One region of the Bradyrhizobium sp. SZCCHNRI3052 genome, then DNA from elsewhere that is predicted to be linked to it. Evidence: predicted binding sites of a transcription regulator. Region 1 holds the regulator's gene; the other holds the start of a gene.
What was found. The regulator HrcA, encoded in region 1, represses chaperone genes, less so after heat shock. The targets are predictions, from matches to a motif close to GTTAGCACTCNCNNNNNGNGAGTGCTAAC.

Region 1 (8,437 bases):
ATGATGCGGGTGAACACGCCGCCCAAGGTCTCGATGCCCAGGGACAGCGGGGTCACGTCGAGCAGCAGCACGTCCTTGACGTCGCCCTGCAGCACGCCGGCCTGAATGGCCGCACCGATCGCCACGACCTCGTCGGGGTTGACGCCCTTGTGCGGCTCCTTGCCGAAGAACTGCTTCACCATCTCCTGGATCTTCGGCATGCGGGTCATGCCGCCGACCAGCACCACTTCGCCGATCTCGCCAGCGGTGAGGCCGGCATCCTTCAGCGCCTTGCGGCACGGCTCGATGGTCTTCTCGACGAGGTCGGCCACCAGCGCCTCGAACTTGGCGCGGGTCAGCTTCATCGTCAGATGCTTCGGACCGGACTGGTCCGCGGTGATGAAGGGCAGGTTGATCTCGGTCTGGGTGGTCGACGACAGCTCGATCTTGGCCTTCTCGGCAGCTTCCTTGAGGCGCTGCAAAGCGAGCTTGTCGTTGCGCAGGTTGATGCCCTGCTCCTTCTGGAATTCGTCGGCGAGGTAGCTGACCAGACGCATGTCGAAGTCTTCACCGCCGAGGAAGGTGTCGCCATTGGTCGACTTCACCTCGAACACGCCGTCGCCGATCTCCAGGATCGAGACGTCGAAGGTGCCGCCGCCGAGGTCGTACACGGCGATGGTGCCGGCCTTGGTCTTGTCGAGGCCGTAGGCGAGCGCGGCCGCGGTCGGCTCGTTGATGATGCGCAGAACCTCGAGGCCCGCGATCTTGCCGGCGTCCTTGGTGGCCTGACGCTGGGCGTCGTTGAAATAGGCGGGGACGGTGATGACGGCCTGGTCGACCTTCTGGCCGAGATGGGCTTCCGCGGTCTCCTTCATCTTCTGAAGGATGAAGGCGGAGACCTGCGAGGGCGAATAGGTCTTGCCGTCGGCCTCGACCCAGGCGTCGCCGTTGCCGGCCTTGACGATCTTGTAGGGGACGAGCTTCTTGTCCTTCTCGACCATCGGGTCGTCGTAGCGGCGGCCGATGAGGCGCTTGACCGCAAAGAAGGTGCGCTCGGGGTTGGTCACGGCCTGGCGCTTGGCCGGCTGACCGACCAGACGTTCACCGTCGTCACTGAAGGCGACGATCGACGGCGTGGTGCGCATGCCCTCGGCGTTCTCGATGACTTTCGACGATTTGCCGTCCATGACGGCCACGCACGAATTCGTGGTGCCGAGATCGATCCCGATGACCTTTCCCATGGTCTCATATCCTTCTTTTTGCGGCAGGTTGGGTGGGGCCCTGACGGCGCCCCCATCCAAAACCCCCTCAGATCAAATGCTCGCGATATTGCGACGATGAGCGTCATATAGGAGGGGGGGAGTGGCCCGCAAGGACCGGACCAGGGGTTCGACCCCACGAAAATCACGGCCGCCGCCCAAGGTCATCATGGAGACATCAGAGCGGCCCATCGGGCCCGGCGGCGACGCGGAACGGCGGCTCGGACCGGAGGCGACTGCGCGGGTCCACCTGTCGGCACATCGAACGGCTGGTGCGAAATGCAGGGTGTGCGATCGCCGGCAAGTGCGACAGACCCGGTACCGCTGATCTGCCCCAATGACCGAAATGCGTTGTTAACCCACGGGCCCTAGCCTGCCGCACTCCTGGGACGGGAATGAGGCATGGTCATCGACACCGATTGGGGCTTTCCGCAACGCGCGCGTGAAGCCGGCCAGGCCACGTTCCCGAGACTGCTGATCTGCGCCATCGTGGTTGCAGCCGCGTGGCTGCGGTACGTCCTTCCCCTCAATGTCGACGTCAGCTGGTGGCTCCTCGTCAGCGAGCGCATGCTCGATGGCCAGCGACTCTACGTCGACATCCTCGAGACGAATCCGCCCATGGCGGGATCGGTCTATCTTCTGGCGGTCGCACTGGCGCGTGCGATCCATCTCAGGCCCGAGCTGGCGACGAATATCCTGATCTTCGCACTGACCCCAGCATCCCTGACGCTGGTGTGGCTGGTGCTGCGGACATCGGCCCTGCGCCATCGGCTCGCGGACGGCCGGCTGGCGGCGTGGACGACCGCCCTGCTCCTGATCGCGCCGATGTATGATTTCGGCCAGCGGGAACATCTGGCCCTGATCACGATATTGCCGGCGATCGCGGTGTATATCCTGCGCGCCGAGGGCGAGCGGATAGCCCCGACGGCCATCCTCATCGCCGGGCTCAGCGCCGGCCTCACGATGAGCTTCAAGCCCTATTTCGCCTTCAGCGTCGGCTTCTGCATTCTCGCCGCCGCCGCGCAGGCGCGCGACTGGCGCGTGCTGTTCGCGCTGGAGAACTGGATCGCCGCGGCCCTGGTGCTGCTCAACGCGGCGTGCATCTACCTGTTCTTTCCCGAATATTTCACGGTCATCTATCCGCTGGTCCGCGACGTCTATCTGCTTCTGAAGGCGCCCGTACCGACCATCCTCGTCACTCTGCCGATGGGCCTGTGGCTCGCCGCGGCAATCATCGTCCTCCTCCTGCAGCGCCGGCAATACGAGCGCGACGCGGCGTCCTTCACCACGCTGGCCGGATCGCTCGGCTTCCTGGTGTCGTTCGTCGCGCAGCAGAAAGGCTGGGGCTATCACGCCTACCCCATGGTCGCGCTGGCGCTGCTGGCCGCCGGCCTTGCGGTGTCGGCGATCGACAGCAGCCGCGACGCGCGACGCTGGCCGCGTGCCGCCACCGCTCTCGCCGGCGCCGTGCTGTTCGTGCAGACCTGCTTCTGGTTCAATGGCAGCGTCGACGTCCGGCAGATCGAAGCCCAGGTGGCGCGGCTCGGTCCGCACCCGAGCATGCTGGTGCTCAGCGCGGCTGCGGTCATCGGCCACCCCATGGTGCGGACCCTCGATGGCACCTGGATCTCGCGCCAGGAGGCGTTCTGGGTCCGAGAAATCGTTCGCCGCTCGCAACAGGACGGAACCATCGATTCACAGACGGCGCAGAGGCTCGCGCCCTACGTGGAACGCGAACGCGCCGGGATCGTCGCCGACTTCCGGAAACAGCCGCCCGACGTCGTCCTGATCGACAATCAGAACAGCGACTGGGGCGATTGGGCGCGTTCCGACCCCGAACTCAGGGCTCTGCTCGAGCCCTATGTGCTGGTACAGACCGTCGACGGCGTCGAAATCCTGAAACGCAGCTAGCGCTGGACCATCCTGAATCCGCCTTTCGAGGCGAAATATCCGCGAAATGGGCCCCCGCGGGGTCCCGCCAATCGCCGCAGGCGATCAAAACCGCGCGCCCGGCCTGTTGCGGGGGGCGCAAAGCCGCTAAAAGCGTGCCCGCCGAAGACCACGCTGGCGAGGATCCCGACCGCCTCGGCACGAGGCCTCGGTCAACGAGGCAATGTTGATGATGATCGTTCGATTTTTCGCCGCGGCCACCCTGCTGATGTCGCTGCTGCACCCCGCATTGGCCGCCGACGCCATATTTCCGCCCGGCGTCCGCATCGGGCTCGCGCCCCTGGTGGGACTCGCCAAGGCCAAGACGTTCTCCGGCTTCGAAACCGAGGACCAGAGCGTCAAGGTGCTGCTGACCGAACTGCCGGCGGCCGCCTATGGCGAGGTGAAGAATGCATTTACCGCCAATCCCGCCGGGACCGGCAGCGTCAAGCCGGAGAGCATCGAGACCGCTGCCGGCACCGCCTACTACACGGTGGAGAACGGCCGGGATGGCGCCACGCCAGTGCGGCGCTACTCGATGATCCTGCCCGGCAACGGCTTCTCCGGCTACGTGGCCGTGCAGATCCCGGAGACCGCGAGCCGGATCTATACCGACGATGCCGTGCGCCAGATGTTCGCCTCCGCCGTCGTCCGCAAGGACGTTCCGGTCGACGAGCAGCTCGCGATGATGCCGTTCAAGGTCACCGACCTCTCCGGGTTCAAGACCATCCGCACGCTCGGGCCGGGCGCCCTGATCCTGGCCGATGGCGAAGAGGACAAGGGCTTCGAGGCCGCGCCCTTCGTGGTGATCGGGCTGGTGGCCGGCGTCGCCCCGGAGGCAGGCGACCGCGCGCGCGTCGCGCAGCAGGCGGCCACCACCATTCCGGGCGTCCGCGAAGCGCGCATCACGATGTCCGAGCCGATCCGCATCGACGGCCAGCCGGCCTATGAGACCCGGATCGACGCCACCAGCGGCAAGGACAATACGCCGGTGACGGTGGTGCAGTGGCTGCGCTTCGGCGGGCCGAACACGTTGCGGATCATCGGCAGCGCGCCGCGCGACCAGTGGTCGGCGGCCTTCCCGCGCTTCCGCGCCGTCCGCGACGGCATCCAGCCGAGAGGCTGAGACCAGTCCGGCATCGGACGTCGTGATCACGTCGGCCGCTCGCCGTGAGACGGACTACAAAGTTGGCCGACAAACAAGAAGCCACGGGCATCGTTGCCCGTGGCTTGTTCGTTCGATCGACAGGACGGCAGCAGGACGCCTGCCTATGCTCGCCGTCAGGCGGCGCTGTTCGACTGATCGTTGCTCGCCGCCGGCGCCGCCTTCGCGCCACCCTTGGACACGCCGACCAGCGCGGGACGCAGCACGCGCTCGCCGATCATGAAGCCGGCCTGCACGACCTGCACCACGGTACCGGACGGCACCGACGGATCCGGGACCTCGTACATCGCCTGCTGGAAGTTGGGGTCGAACTTCTGTCCCGTCGGATCGAACTTCTTGACGCCGTTCTTCTCCAGCGTGTTGAGCAGCGAGCGCTCGGTGAGCTCAACGCCCTCGATCAACGACTTCAGGCCCGCATCGGCATTGGCGCGTGTCTCGGCCGGCACGGCATCGAGCGCGCGCTGCAGATTGTCGGCGATGTCGAGCACGTCGCGCGCGAAGCCGGTGATGCCGTACATGCGCGCATCGGCGACTTCACGGGCCGTCCGCTTGCGCAGGTTCTCCATTTCCGCCAGCGTGCGCAGCATCTTGTCGCGCGCGTCGGCCGCCTCCTTGGCAAGCGCCTCGGCCGAGCCGGCCTCAGGATCATCGGGCATGATGTAGGGCTTGGAGACGACGGGTTCGCTGGCCTGCGCCGGGTTTTCCGGATCATTCTTATGCAGGTCGGGATCGGTCATGGACAGACTCGCAAGTTCGGCTGACGGGTTTGGGGATATGGGGCGGGATATCGTGCTTTGGGCGTCGAAAATCAAGCGCAGCCTGACCATCGCGCCCGAAGGCGCTGTCCGCGGGTTAACCAGGTCACGCGTCAGCCGCCCAGCAACCGGCTGACCAGACGCGCGGCATAATCGACCGTCGGAATCACCCGGGCATAGTTGAGCCGGGTCGGACCGATGACGCCGAGCACGCCGACGATGCGGCCCGTGGCGTCGGAATAGGGCGACACGATCGTCGACGAGCCCGACAGCGAGAACAGCTTGTTCTCCGAGCCGATGAAGATGCGGACACCTTCCGCGCTCTCCGCCCGTCCGAGCAGATCGACGACGCCGCGCTTGGTCTCGAGATCGTCGAACAGCCGCCGGACACGCTCGAGATCTTCGAGCGCATGCAAATCCTCGAGCAGGTTGGCGTGGCCGCGCACGATGAGCTGCCGCTCGTCGCTGTCCCCTCCGGACCAGCTCGCGACTCCGGCGGCGATCACCTTCTGCGTCAACTGATCGAGCTCGGCACGGTCATGCGCCAGCGCGGTCTCGAGCTCGAGCCGCGCTTCCGCCAGCGTCCGTCCTCTGATGCGGGCATTGAGGAAATTGGACGCCTCGGTCAGCGCCGAAGACGGCACGCCCGGCGGCAGGGTCAGGACCCGATTCTCGACCTGTCCGTCCTCGCCGACCAGAACGACGAGCGCGCGCTCGGGCTCGAGCCTGACGAACTCGATGTGCTTCAGCCGGGTGTTGGATTTGGCGGTGAGAACCACGGCAGCGGCACGGGTCAGACCCGACAGCCGGGTCAGCGCTTCATCCAGCGCCGCTTCGACCGACTGCGCCCGGCCGACGGCCGCGAGCTGGCTCTGGATCGACTGCCGCTCGGCCTCCGTCATGTCGCCGACCTGCATCAGGGCGTCGACGAAGAAGCGCAGGCCAGCCTCGGTCGGCAGCCGGCCGGCCGAGGTGTGCGGCGCGTAGATCAGGCCGAGCTGCTCGAGATCGGCCATGACGTTGCGCACCGAGGCCGGCGACAGCGGAACCGCGATCAGCCGCGAAATGTTGCGCGAGCCGACCGGTTCGCCGGTCGCCAGATAGCTTTCGACGATCTGCCGGAAGATCTCGCGCGAGCGCTCGTTCAGGTGCGCCAGACCGGCCGGCGGTGTCATCAGGTTGATCGGATCGTGGTGGGCCACCAGATGAACTCCTCCCAGCTGCCTATAATGTGTCCATGCGGCGGCTCGGTGGCAAGCCGGTCGGCGCTCGCGGGCGAAGCCATGATAAACCCTTGCCGCTGCCTGTCCCGGCTCCTACAAGGCCCGTCAAAGTCGGTCTTTCGCGCGCTTTCACGGAGAGAATCATGCGGCCGAGCCGCCGTGCACCGGATGAACTGCGGGCCGTGAGCCTGGAACGCGGCGTCGTCAAATACGCCGAGGGCTCCTGCTTGGTGAAGTTCGGCGACACCCATGTCCTGGTCACCGCCACGCTCGAGGACCGGCTGCCGCCCTGGCTCAAGGGCCAGGGACGCGGCTGGATCACCGCCGAATACGGCATGCTGCCGCGCGCCACGCTGGAACGGACCCGGCGCGAGGCCTCCGCAGGCAAGCAGACCGGCCGCACCGTCGAGATCCAGCGCCTGATCGGCCGCTCGCTGCGCACCGCGATCGACCTGGAAGCGCTCGGCGAGCGCCAGATCACGGTCGATTGCGACGTGCTGCAGGCCGATGGCGGCACGCGCACGGCGTCGATCACCGGCGCCTGGGTGGCGCTGGCCGACTGCATCAAGTGGATGAAATCGCGCAACATGATCAAGACCGAGGTGCTGCGCGCCAACGTCGCCGCAATCTCCTGCGGCATCTACAACGGCACGCCGGTGCTGGATCTCGACTACGCCGAGGACTCCGAGGCCGAGACCGACGCCAATTTCGTCATGACCGGCGACGGCCGCATCATCGAGGTGCAGGGCACGGCGGAGAAGACGCCGTTCACCGAGGCCGAATTCCTGGCGCTGATGGCGCTCGCCCGCAAGGGCGTCGCGCGGCTGGTCGACCTGCAGAAGATGGCGGTCGCGTGAACAGCCCGCACCGCAAGCTCACCGGTCGCATCATCATTGCGACCCACAATCCCGGCAAGCTTGCCGAGATGCGCGAGCTGCTCGCCCCCCATGGCGTCGAGGCGGTGTCGGCCGGCGATCTCGGCCTGGACGAGCCGGACGAGACCGGCGAGACCTTCCAGGCCAACGCCCGCATCAAGGCGGTCGCCGCGGCCAGAGCCGCGCAGCTTCCTGCCTTTGCCGACGATTCCGGCATCGTGGTTCATGCGCTCGATGGGGCGCCGGGGATCTATTCGGCGCGCTGGGCCGGACCGGACAAGGATTTCGGCGGCGCGATGACGCGCATCGAGCGCCTCCTGCAGGAGCGGGGCGCGACTGGTGCCGACAAGCGCAGCGCCCATTTCGTCTCGGCGCTGTGCGTGGCGTGGCCGGACGGTCACGTCGAGGAGGTCGAGGCGCGGGTCGACGGCACCCTGGTCTGGCCGCCGCGTGGCACGGCGGGCTTCGGCTACGACCCGATGTTCCTGCCAGAGGGCCACGACCGGACCTTCGGCGAGATGACCAGCATCGAGAAACATGGCCTGCCGCCGCTCGGGCTCGGCCTGTCGCACCGGGCGCGCGCCTTCGTGAAACTCGCGGAGATCTGTCTTGAGCAGCGCTGACAGCGAAGCGTTCGGCGTCTATGTGCACTGGCCGTTCTGCCTGTCGAAATGTCCGTATTGCGACTTCAACAGCCACGTCCGGCATGCCGCCATCGATCAGGACCGCTTCGCCCGCGCCTTTGCGCAGGAGATCGCGACCACGGCCGCCCGCATTGGGCCGCGCACCGTCACGTCGATCTTTCTCGGCGGCGGCACCCCGTCGCTGATGCAGCCGCAGACGGTCGGCGCCATTCTCGACGCGATCGGCCGGCACTGGCACGTCGCTGGCGATGTCGAGGTGTCGCTCGAAGCCAACCCGACCAGCGTCGAGGCGACCCGCTTTGCCGGCTATCGCGCCGCCGGCGTCAACCGGGTCTCGCTCGGCGTCCAGGCGATGGACGATGCGTCGCTCAAGATGCTCGGCCGCCTGCACACCGCCGAGGAGGCGATGAAGGCGGTCGCGATCGCGCGCCATGCATTCGAGCGCTATTCGTTCGATCTGATCTACGCGCGGCCCGACCAGACGCCGGCGATGTGGACCGAGGAGCTGACGCGGGCGATCGGCGAGGCGGCTGAGCATTTGTCGCTGTATCAACTGACCATCGAGGAAGGCACGCCGTTCTTCGGCCTGCACGCCGCGGGCAAGCTGA
Region 2 (8,437 bases), on a different contig from region 1:
CTCCGGCCTGCGCCTCAACGGGCGCAGGCCTTCCTCATCCGAGGCAGGCGATCAACGAGGTCGAGCTGTGTCCGATCGGGTCCATTGCGTTGTTCGCCGGGCGGACGATTGAGGGTGCGGGGAGGGATTCTGTTTGGGGGCTTGGCCTTTCGCTTGCGTCGCACGGCAATGGCACTGGTCGCGATCGCGAACTGCTGTTAGTCGGACGGCGTCGGCCAGGGAGTAGTCATGTCTGAGGAAACGTCGGCGCGCGCGCAGCGCTCGCCTCTATTGTCGATTTGGGGGGCGCCGCGCCAGACCGGCGAAGCCATCGCAGCGGTGACGCCAAGTTCTTGGTTGATCGTGCTGCTCGTGGCTCTGGGCGGCACAGCCGCGGCGATCAATTGGTTGGTCGGGCAGGGCGTCGGGGCGGAGATAACCGATTGGCGTGTCCTGACCGGCACGATCCTGCTCGGGGCATGTCTCGGCATCCTCAATCTTTACGTGTCGGCCTTCATCCTGAGCGCAGTGACGCGCTGGCTCGGCGGCCATGCCTCGGCCGCGAGCATGCGGGCGGTGCTCGCGTTCTCGATGCTGCCGAGCATTCTCGGTCTGGTCCTCGGTCTGGTGCTGGCGGGGCTGGCGCCGGCGGTGAACAGCGCCGTGCTGCAGGTGATCGGCGGTGCCTTCGGACTGTGGGGATTGATCATTGCGGTGCTGATGCTCGGGGGAACGGCGAAGCTGGGTGCCGGCAGATCGCTGCTCGCCTATGGCGTCGCGTCGCTGCTGGCTCCGGCTATGGTGGCGCTGGTCATCCGAACCTTCCTGTTTCAGCCGTTCACCGTCCCGTCGGGTTCGAACATGCCGACCCTGCTCGTCGGAGACTACGTGTTCGCGACGAAGTACGCCTATGGCTACAGCCGCTTCTCGCTGCCGTTCTCGCCGCCGCTGTTTGCCGGGCGCCTTCTCGCGCGCGGGCCGGAACGGGGCGACGTCGCGGTGTTTCGGCTGCCAAAGGACAACCGGACCGATTACGTCAAGCGCATCGTCGGGCTGCCCGGTGATCGCGTGCAGATGAAGGACGGGCAGCTCTATCTCAACGATACGCCGGTCGCGCGGGAGAAGGTGGCCGATTTCGTCGGCACCGGCGCGTGCGGCTCGGAAGAGGTGGCGCGGGTCAAGCGTTGGCGCGAGACCTTGCCGAACGGGGTGAGCTACGAGACGCTCGATTGCGTCGACCATGGCTTCTATGACAACACCAATGTCTACACGGTGCCGCCCGGGCACGTGTTCGCGATCGGCGACAACAGAGACAACTCGACCGACAGCCGGATGCTGTCGGCGGTCGGCTATATCCCGTTCGAGAACCTGATCGGCCGGATCGGGATGATCTTCTTCTCCCGCGACGGTGAGGGCGCCTCGGCGCGGGTTCGCTTCGAGCGGATCGGGGCCATGGTGAAGTAGTCCGCGTCCGGCCGCCCACTCGCGACATGCGTACTCTTCAGCACAGCTTGTGAGATGCGAGACGTGGCTTCCGCCTGCGCCCTGAGAGGGCGCAGGCCTTCGCTCATCTGGCTCCGTGGCAAACAAAAAGGGCGCGGCTTGCGCCGCGCCCTTGGTGTCTTCGCGAGGAGGCTGGACTTAGAAGTCCATGCCGCCCATGCCGCCGCCCGGAGGCATCGCGGGGCCGCCGGCGTTCTTCTTCGGCAGCTCGGCGACCATGGCTTCGGTCGTGATCAGCAGCGCGGCCACGGAGGCGGCGTTCTGGATCGCGGCGCGAACCACCTTGGTCGGGTCGATGATGCCCTTGGAGACCAGGTTGCCGTACTCGCCGGTCTGGCTGTCGAAGCCATAGGCGTACTGGTCCTTCTCCAGGATCTTGCCGACGATGACCGAGCCGTCCTCACCCGCGTTGATCGCGATCTGGCGGGCCGGGGCGGAGAGCGCCTTGCGGACGATCTCGATGCCGGTCTTCTGGTCGTCGTTCTTGGTGCGCAGGCCCTTGAGCTGCTCGGACGCCCGGAGCAGGGCGACGCCGCCGCCCGGCAGGATGCCTTCCTCGACAGCCGCGCGGGTCGCATGCATCGCGTCATCCACGCGATCCTTGCGCTCCTTGACCTCGACCTCGGTCGCGCCGCCGACGCGGATCACCGCGACGCCGCCCGCGAGCTTGGCCAGACGCTCCTGCAGCTTCTCACGGTCGTAGTCCGAGGTGGTCTCCTCGATCTGCGCCTTGATCTGCTGAACGCGCGCCTCGATGTCGGCCTTCTTGCCGGCGCCGTTGACGATCGTGGTGTTCTCCTTGTCGATCATCACCTTCTTGGCGCGGCCGAGCATGGAGAGGTTGACGTTCTCGAGCTTGATGCCGAGGTCTTCCGAGATCGCCTGGCCGCCGGTCAGGATCGCGATGTCCTGCAGCATGGCCTTGCGGCGATCGCCGAAGCCCGGAGCCTTGACGGCGGCGACCTTCAGGCCGCCACGCAGGCGGTTGACGACCAGGGTGGCCAGCGCCTCGCCCTCGACGTCCTCGGCGACGATCACCAGCGGCTTGCCGGTCTGCACCACGGCCTCGAGCAGCGGCAGCAGCTCGTTCAGCGAGGAGAGCTTCTTCTCGTTGATCAGGATGTAGGCGTCATCCATCTCGACGCGCATCTTGTCGGCGTTGGTGACGAAGTAGGGCGAGATGTAGCCGCGGTCGAACTGCATGCCCTCGACGACGTCGAGCTCGGTCTCGAGCGACTTGGCTTCCTCGACGGTGATGACACCCTCGTTGCCGACCTTCTTCATGGCGTCGGCGAGGAACTTGCCGATCTCGGCGTCGCCGTTGGCGGAGATGGTGCCGACCTGGGCGATCTCGTCGTTCGACGTGACCTTCTTGGAGTTCTTGACGAGGTCGGCAACGACCGCCTCGACCGCGAGGTCGATGCCGCGCTTCAGATCCATCGGGTTCATGCCGGCGGCAACCGCCTTGGCGCCTTCACGCACGATGGCCTGGGCCAGCACGGTCGCGGTGGTGGTGCCGTCGCCGGCCGCATCAGCGGACTTCGAGGCGACCTCGCGCACCATCTGCGCGCCCATGTTCTCGAACTTGTCGTCGAGCTCGATCTCCTTGGCGACGGTGACGCCGTCCTTGGTGATGCGCGGCGCGCCGAACGACTTGTCGAGGACGACGTTGCGGCCCTTCGGACCGAGCGTGACCTTGACGGCATTGGCGAGGATGTCCACGCCGCGCAGCATGCGGTCGCGAGCGTCGACGCCGAACTTTACGTCTTTTGCTGACATATTGGGTTTCCCTGAGTTGAATTGGTCGTCTCACCCTGGGCAGGGCGCCCGCAGGCGCTCCTCAGGGTGAGCGTTGAGCGGGTTGGCTTAGGCGGCCTTCTTCTTCGACGCGGTGTCGGTGAGCACGCCCATGATGTCGCTTTCCTTCATGATCAGCAGCTCGTGGCCGTCGATCTTGACCTCGGTGCCCGACCACTTGCCGAACAGCACGCGATCACCGACCTGGACGTCGAGCGGGACCAGCTTGCCGCTCTCGTCGCGGGCGCCCGGGCCCACCGCGATCACTTCGCCCTGCGAGGGCTTTTCCTTGGCCGAGTCGGGGATGATGATGCCGCCAGCGGTCTTCTCTTCGGCGTCGATGCGCTTGACCACGACGCGGTCGTGAAGCGGACGGAAAGCCATACAGTCCTCCTAAGCTATTGAGGCGATTGTCAGTTTCTGGAAATTTGGCAGTCGGCGCCGGCGAGTGCCAGCACGCAGGCTGGATTTAGGGGAGAGCATTCAGCCGGGCAAGGGCTTGTAGCAGAAAAATTAGCAGTCAACTGCGGGCTCTGCCAAAGCGTTCCGATAGCGTTAACGGGAGCGGAACGGACCGTGAAACCCCGTATTAGCACCTGGGCTAAGTGGCTGCTAATGCAGCATTTTTCAACATGTCGTTAAACATTTAAGCTTGAGATGGGTTGAGGACATGCGTCACATTTCTAGGCAGTGAGCGCATCTTTGCCGGGTGGCTCCATCCCGGATGGCCACACGGACATGCGCTCCAGAAACGGAGGTTGGCATGGTGTCGAAGGTTGAGGTTTCCGAGGACTTTCGGAAACAGGTGCTGGGTTACGGGCTGACGACGGCGCAGATCCTGTATCGGATGCCGGACCATCGCTCGCTGCTGCAGACCTATGTCTGGCAGAACTACGACCTGTTTCCGAAATTCCCGGCGCTGCAGGACTTCCTGGCGTTCTGGCAGGAGAAGATCGAGGGTCCGCTGTATTCGGTCACGGTGGCGCATTCCAAGCTGATCAAGCCGGCCGAGCTGCGCGCCGTCGACGGCGTCTTCCGGCTGCATTGAGGCTGACAGCCACCGCTGCCGCCTCATGAGATTCCGGGGCGCGCGAAGCGCGAGCCCGGAATCCATCGGGCGGCAGAACGCGCGGAGGAATGGATTCCGGGCTCGTGCTTCGCACGCCCCGGAATGACGACCTTTGTTGGAGCGGCTGCTGGGACTCTCCAATATGTGCTACCCTCGCGACGAGGATACGCAGGGAGAGCACCATGGCCACCAAGAGCCGGACGACCAAGCCCGCATCACGCGCCGCCGCCAAGTCAGCGGCGCTGAAGACCGGCAAGAGCAGCAAGGCGACGGCGAAGGCCGTTACGAGAACTAGCGCCAAGCCGCTGGCGAAGACGCCCGCCAAGCCGGGCCGGGCGGCTGCGCCCTCGGCGCGCAAGGCGCTGGCGAGCAAGGGGCGACCAGCGCCGGCGCCGCGCCGCCGCAAACAGAAGGTCGCGATCAGCCATCACCGCGAGGAGGACTTCAAGGCCGACGGCCTGCGCGCCTATGCTGTTTACCGCGACCTCGGCATCGCCGACGCGACGCGCGGTTTGGCGCGTGCGCATGTCATCCGCATGCTGCCGCCGTGCAATCCGCAGGAAGTCTCCAAGCTGCACACCCATGCGGTCGACTTCCAGATGGTCTATGTGCTCAAGGGCTGGGTGAAGAGCTACCTCGAAGGCGTCGGCGAGACGCTGATGCAGGAGGGCAGTTGCTGGACCCAGCCGCCGAAGATCCGGCACATGATCCTCGACTATTCCGACGACGTCGAGCTGCTGGAAGTGATCCTGCCGGCCGACTTCAAAACCGTCGAACTGTCGACGTAAAGCCGACAGAAATGGATGGAAACATTCGCGTGCGATGGACGGCGGTCCCATCGCGCGTGTGTGTTGACATCCGGTCTCGCGTCACTGGGACGGATGGGCCGGCGACGAATCCGTAAGAGGTGTTCGCCGCGGGCTTGCGTAAAGGCGTACCCGTCCCGTTGCCGCGCTTCGTCGTCCAGTTCGCTCCCACGATCCCGCGCGCGCCTCGCACGCGCGCATCGATGCAGCCCCGCTTCGCCAGCGCGGGCGCCGGCTCGGCTTCGGGTGTAGGACATCGCGAGGACATCGACTGGCTGCGCGCCATCGCGGTGCTCTCCGTCGTCGCATTCCATTTCGAGGCGCCGGCGATCTTCGGCGGCTTCGTCGGCGTCGACATCTTCTTCGTCATCTCCGGCTACCTGATCACCGGCATCATCGCCGCGGAGATCGGGGCGGGCCGCTTCTCGTTCGTGCAATTCTACGAGCGGAGGGTGCGGCGGCTGCTGCCGGCGCTCTACGCCATGGTGGCGTTCGCGGCGCTCCCGGCGTCGCAGGACATGCTGGGCTCCGAGCGCGCCGAATTCTTCCGTTCCGCGGCCGCCGTCGTCACCTTCACTTCGAACGTCTTCTTCTGGCAGCAGTCGGGCTATTTCGACCACGCCGCGGTGGAGAAGCCGCTGCTGCACGCCTGGTCGCTCGCGGTCGAGGAGCAGTTCTATCTGGTGCTGCCGATCGTGGTCTGGGCCGTGTTGCTGATAGCGCGCGGCCGCAGGCTGGCGCTGACTTTCACGCTGGCGCTGCTGGCTGCCGGCTCGTTCGCGCTCGGTTTGCTGCTGATGCGCGAGGGCGCGTCCGCGAGCGCATTCTTCCTCAGCCCGCCGCGCGCCTGGGAATTCCTGCTCGGCAGCCTGGTCGCGATATCCGGCCTTCCCGCACCGCGGCCTGGTGTCGCCCGGCGCGGCGCCCGCGCGCTGTCGCTGCTGCTGATGGCGGTGCCGATTCTGGCGCTGCGCCCCGGACCGGGTTTCCCCGGCGTCGACGCGCTGGCGCCATGCCTCGGTGCCGCGCTGTTCCTGTGGAGCGGCGCCGGCGTGGCCAACGTGCCGCGTAGCCCGCTATCGCCGCTCGGCGTGGCGGCGTTCTTCGGCCGCATTTCCTATTCGTTGTATCTGTGGCACTGGCCGTTGTTCGCCTTCGCGCGCTTCGCCAAACCCGGCCTCGCACTCGACGGCTGGGAGCGGGTGGCGTTGTTCGCGCTCACGGTCGCAGTCGCCACGCTGTCCTGGCGCTTCATCGAGCAGCCGTTCCGCCATCGCAAACTCGCAGTGACCCCGCGCGCGGCCTTCGGTCTTGCGGCGCTGGCAAGCCTGCTGCTGCTGGCCGGCAGCGGCGTGGGTCTGTTGCGCGCCGGCGCCGTGTCGGACGCCGACCGCGCGGCGCAGCGGCTGGACGCCTACAACGCCTACGACATGAAGCCGGTCTATCGCTACGGCACCTGCTTCACGACGCCGGACGGGCGCGTGCCCGAGGATTGTCTCCGTCCAGTGCCTGGCAAGACCAACTTGCTGCTGTGGGGCGACAGCTTTGCCGCGCACTACTATCACGGCCTCAAGGCCGAGCTCGATCCGGACACCGTCAACATCATGCAGGCGAGCCAGCCCACCTGCATGCCGACCTTCAGCGCGGAGACGCAGGGCGTGGCCGCCTGCCGCGCGCTGGCGGCCCAGATGCGCGACTACTTCGCGGCACACCGGCCCGACCTGGTGGTGATGTCAGCCGATTGGCTCGAAGATGCCCGGTCGCCGCGCTTTGCCGGAATGGTGCGCGACCTCAGGTCGGCCCTGTCTCGGCTCAGTGACGCCGGCATTCCAGTGGTGCTGCTCGGCCCCTCCGTGCAATTTCGCGCGCGACTGCCGTCGATGCTGGCGCGCGCCACCTTGCGCGGCGCGACTCCGGATCCCGTGGCTTTCGTCCGCTCGGACATCTTCGCGCTGGATGCGGCCATGCAGGCGGCGCTGCCGAGCGACGAGGGCTTTTCCTACGTCTCGATCCTGTCGGCGGTCTGCGAGAGCGGCCGCTGTCCGCTCACGGTCGGCGACGTCCCGCTGTCCTTCGACCACGCGCATCTCACGGCGGCGGGCTCGCAGCTCGTGATGGCCCGGATCGCGCCGCTGCTTCTCCCGAAGACGACCGAGCTCAGCTCACGTCAGCACGCCGACGATCGCGCCCATCAGGCAGGTGGTGAGGGTGCCGGAGACGATTGATTTCAGCCCGAGCGCGTTGATCTCGTCGCGCCGGGTCGGCGCCATGGTGCCGAGGCCGCCGATCATGATGCCGAGGCTGGCGAAGTTGGCGAAGCCGCACATCGCGTACAGCATGATCAGCCGCGCGCGCGGATCGAGCGCGCCTGCGTCGAGCTTGGCCAGCTCGACATAGGCGATCAGCTCGTTCAGCACCGTCTTGGTGCCCATCAGGCTGCCGGCGGTGACGGCCTCCGACCACGGCAGGCCCATCAGCCAGCACACCGGCGCCATCACGAGGCCGAGCAGCCGCTGCAGCGAGATGTCGGCGCCGCCGATGGCGGGCAAGAGCGACAGGATCGCGTTGGCGAGATGCACCAGCGCGACCAGCACCAGCAGCAGCGCCACGATGTTCATCAAGAGTTCGAGCCCGGCGCTGGTGCCCTTGACGATCGCGTCCATGGTCGAGGTGGCCTCGGTCCCGGGATCGCCGAGCGCGCCGCCTGTGAGCTGCTTCGACGTCTCCGGCACCATGATCAGGCTGACCAGGATCGAGGCCGGCGCGCCGAGCACCGAGGCGATGACGAAATGCGCGGCGGCATCCGGGATCAGTGGCGCCAGCAGCGTGGCGTAGAGCACCAGCACGGTGCCGGCGATGCCGGCCATGCCGCCGGTCATGACGAGAAACAATTCACTGCGCGTCATCTGCGCCAGATACGGCCGGATGAACAGCGGCGCTTCGACCATGCCGAGGAAGACATTCGCGGCGGTCGACAGGCCGACCGCGCCGCCGACGCCGAGGGTGCGCTCCAGCAGCCAGGCCATGCCGCGCACCAAGGGCGGCAGCACGCGCCAGTAGAACAACAGCGTCGTGAGCACGCTCATGACCAGCACGATCGGCAGCGCCTGGAAGGCGAGCACGAAATCGGCACCGGGCGCCTTCAGCTCGAAGGGCAGGTCGCCGCCGCCGACATAGCCGAAGACGAAGGAGGTGCCGGCCCGGGAGGCCGACGAGATGGCGCCCACGACGTCGTTGATGGCGCCGAACGCGCGGGCGACCGCAGGCACCTTGAGCAGGACGA

Region 2: the regulator HrcA is predicted to act here: its motif matches at 3,707-3,735, upstream of groES (co-chaperone GroES).

Annotation. Positions count from the first base shown of each region.
Region 1 is NZ_JAUETW010000004.1:276,519-284,955, forward strand. It holds gene dnaK (molecular chaperone DnaK) at 1-1,220, opposite strand, end outside; gene QW887_RS14905 (hypothetical protein) at 1,641-3,149, shown strand; gene QW887_RS14910 (hypothetical protein) at 3,358-4,293, shown strand; gene grpE (nucleotide exchange factor GrpE) at 4,449-5,069, opposite strand; gene hrcA (heat-inducible transcriptional repressor HrcA) at 5,201-6,289, opposite strand; gene rph (ribonuclease PH) at 6,454-7,167, shown strand; gene rdgB (RdgB/HAM1 family non-canonical purine NTP pyrophosphatase) at 7,164-7,808, shown strand; gene hemW (radical SAM family heme chaperone HemW) at 7,795-8,437, shown strand, end outside.
Region 2 is NZ_JAUETW010000003.1:560,144-568,580, forward strand. It holds gene lepB (signal peptidase I) at 229-1,443, shown strand; gene groL (chaperonin GroEL) at 1,621-3,261, opposite strand; gene groES (co-chaperone GroES) at 3,349-3,663, opposite strand; gene QW887_RS13010 (usg protein) at 4,043-4,327, shown strand; gene QW887_RS13015 (cupin) at 4,531-5,136, shown strand; gene QW887_RS13020 (acyltransferase family protein) at 5,358-7,379, shown strand; gene QW887_RS13025 (NupC/NupG family nucleoside CNT transporter) at 7,317-8,437, opposite strand, start outside.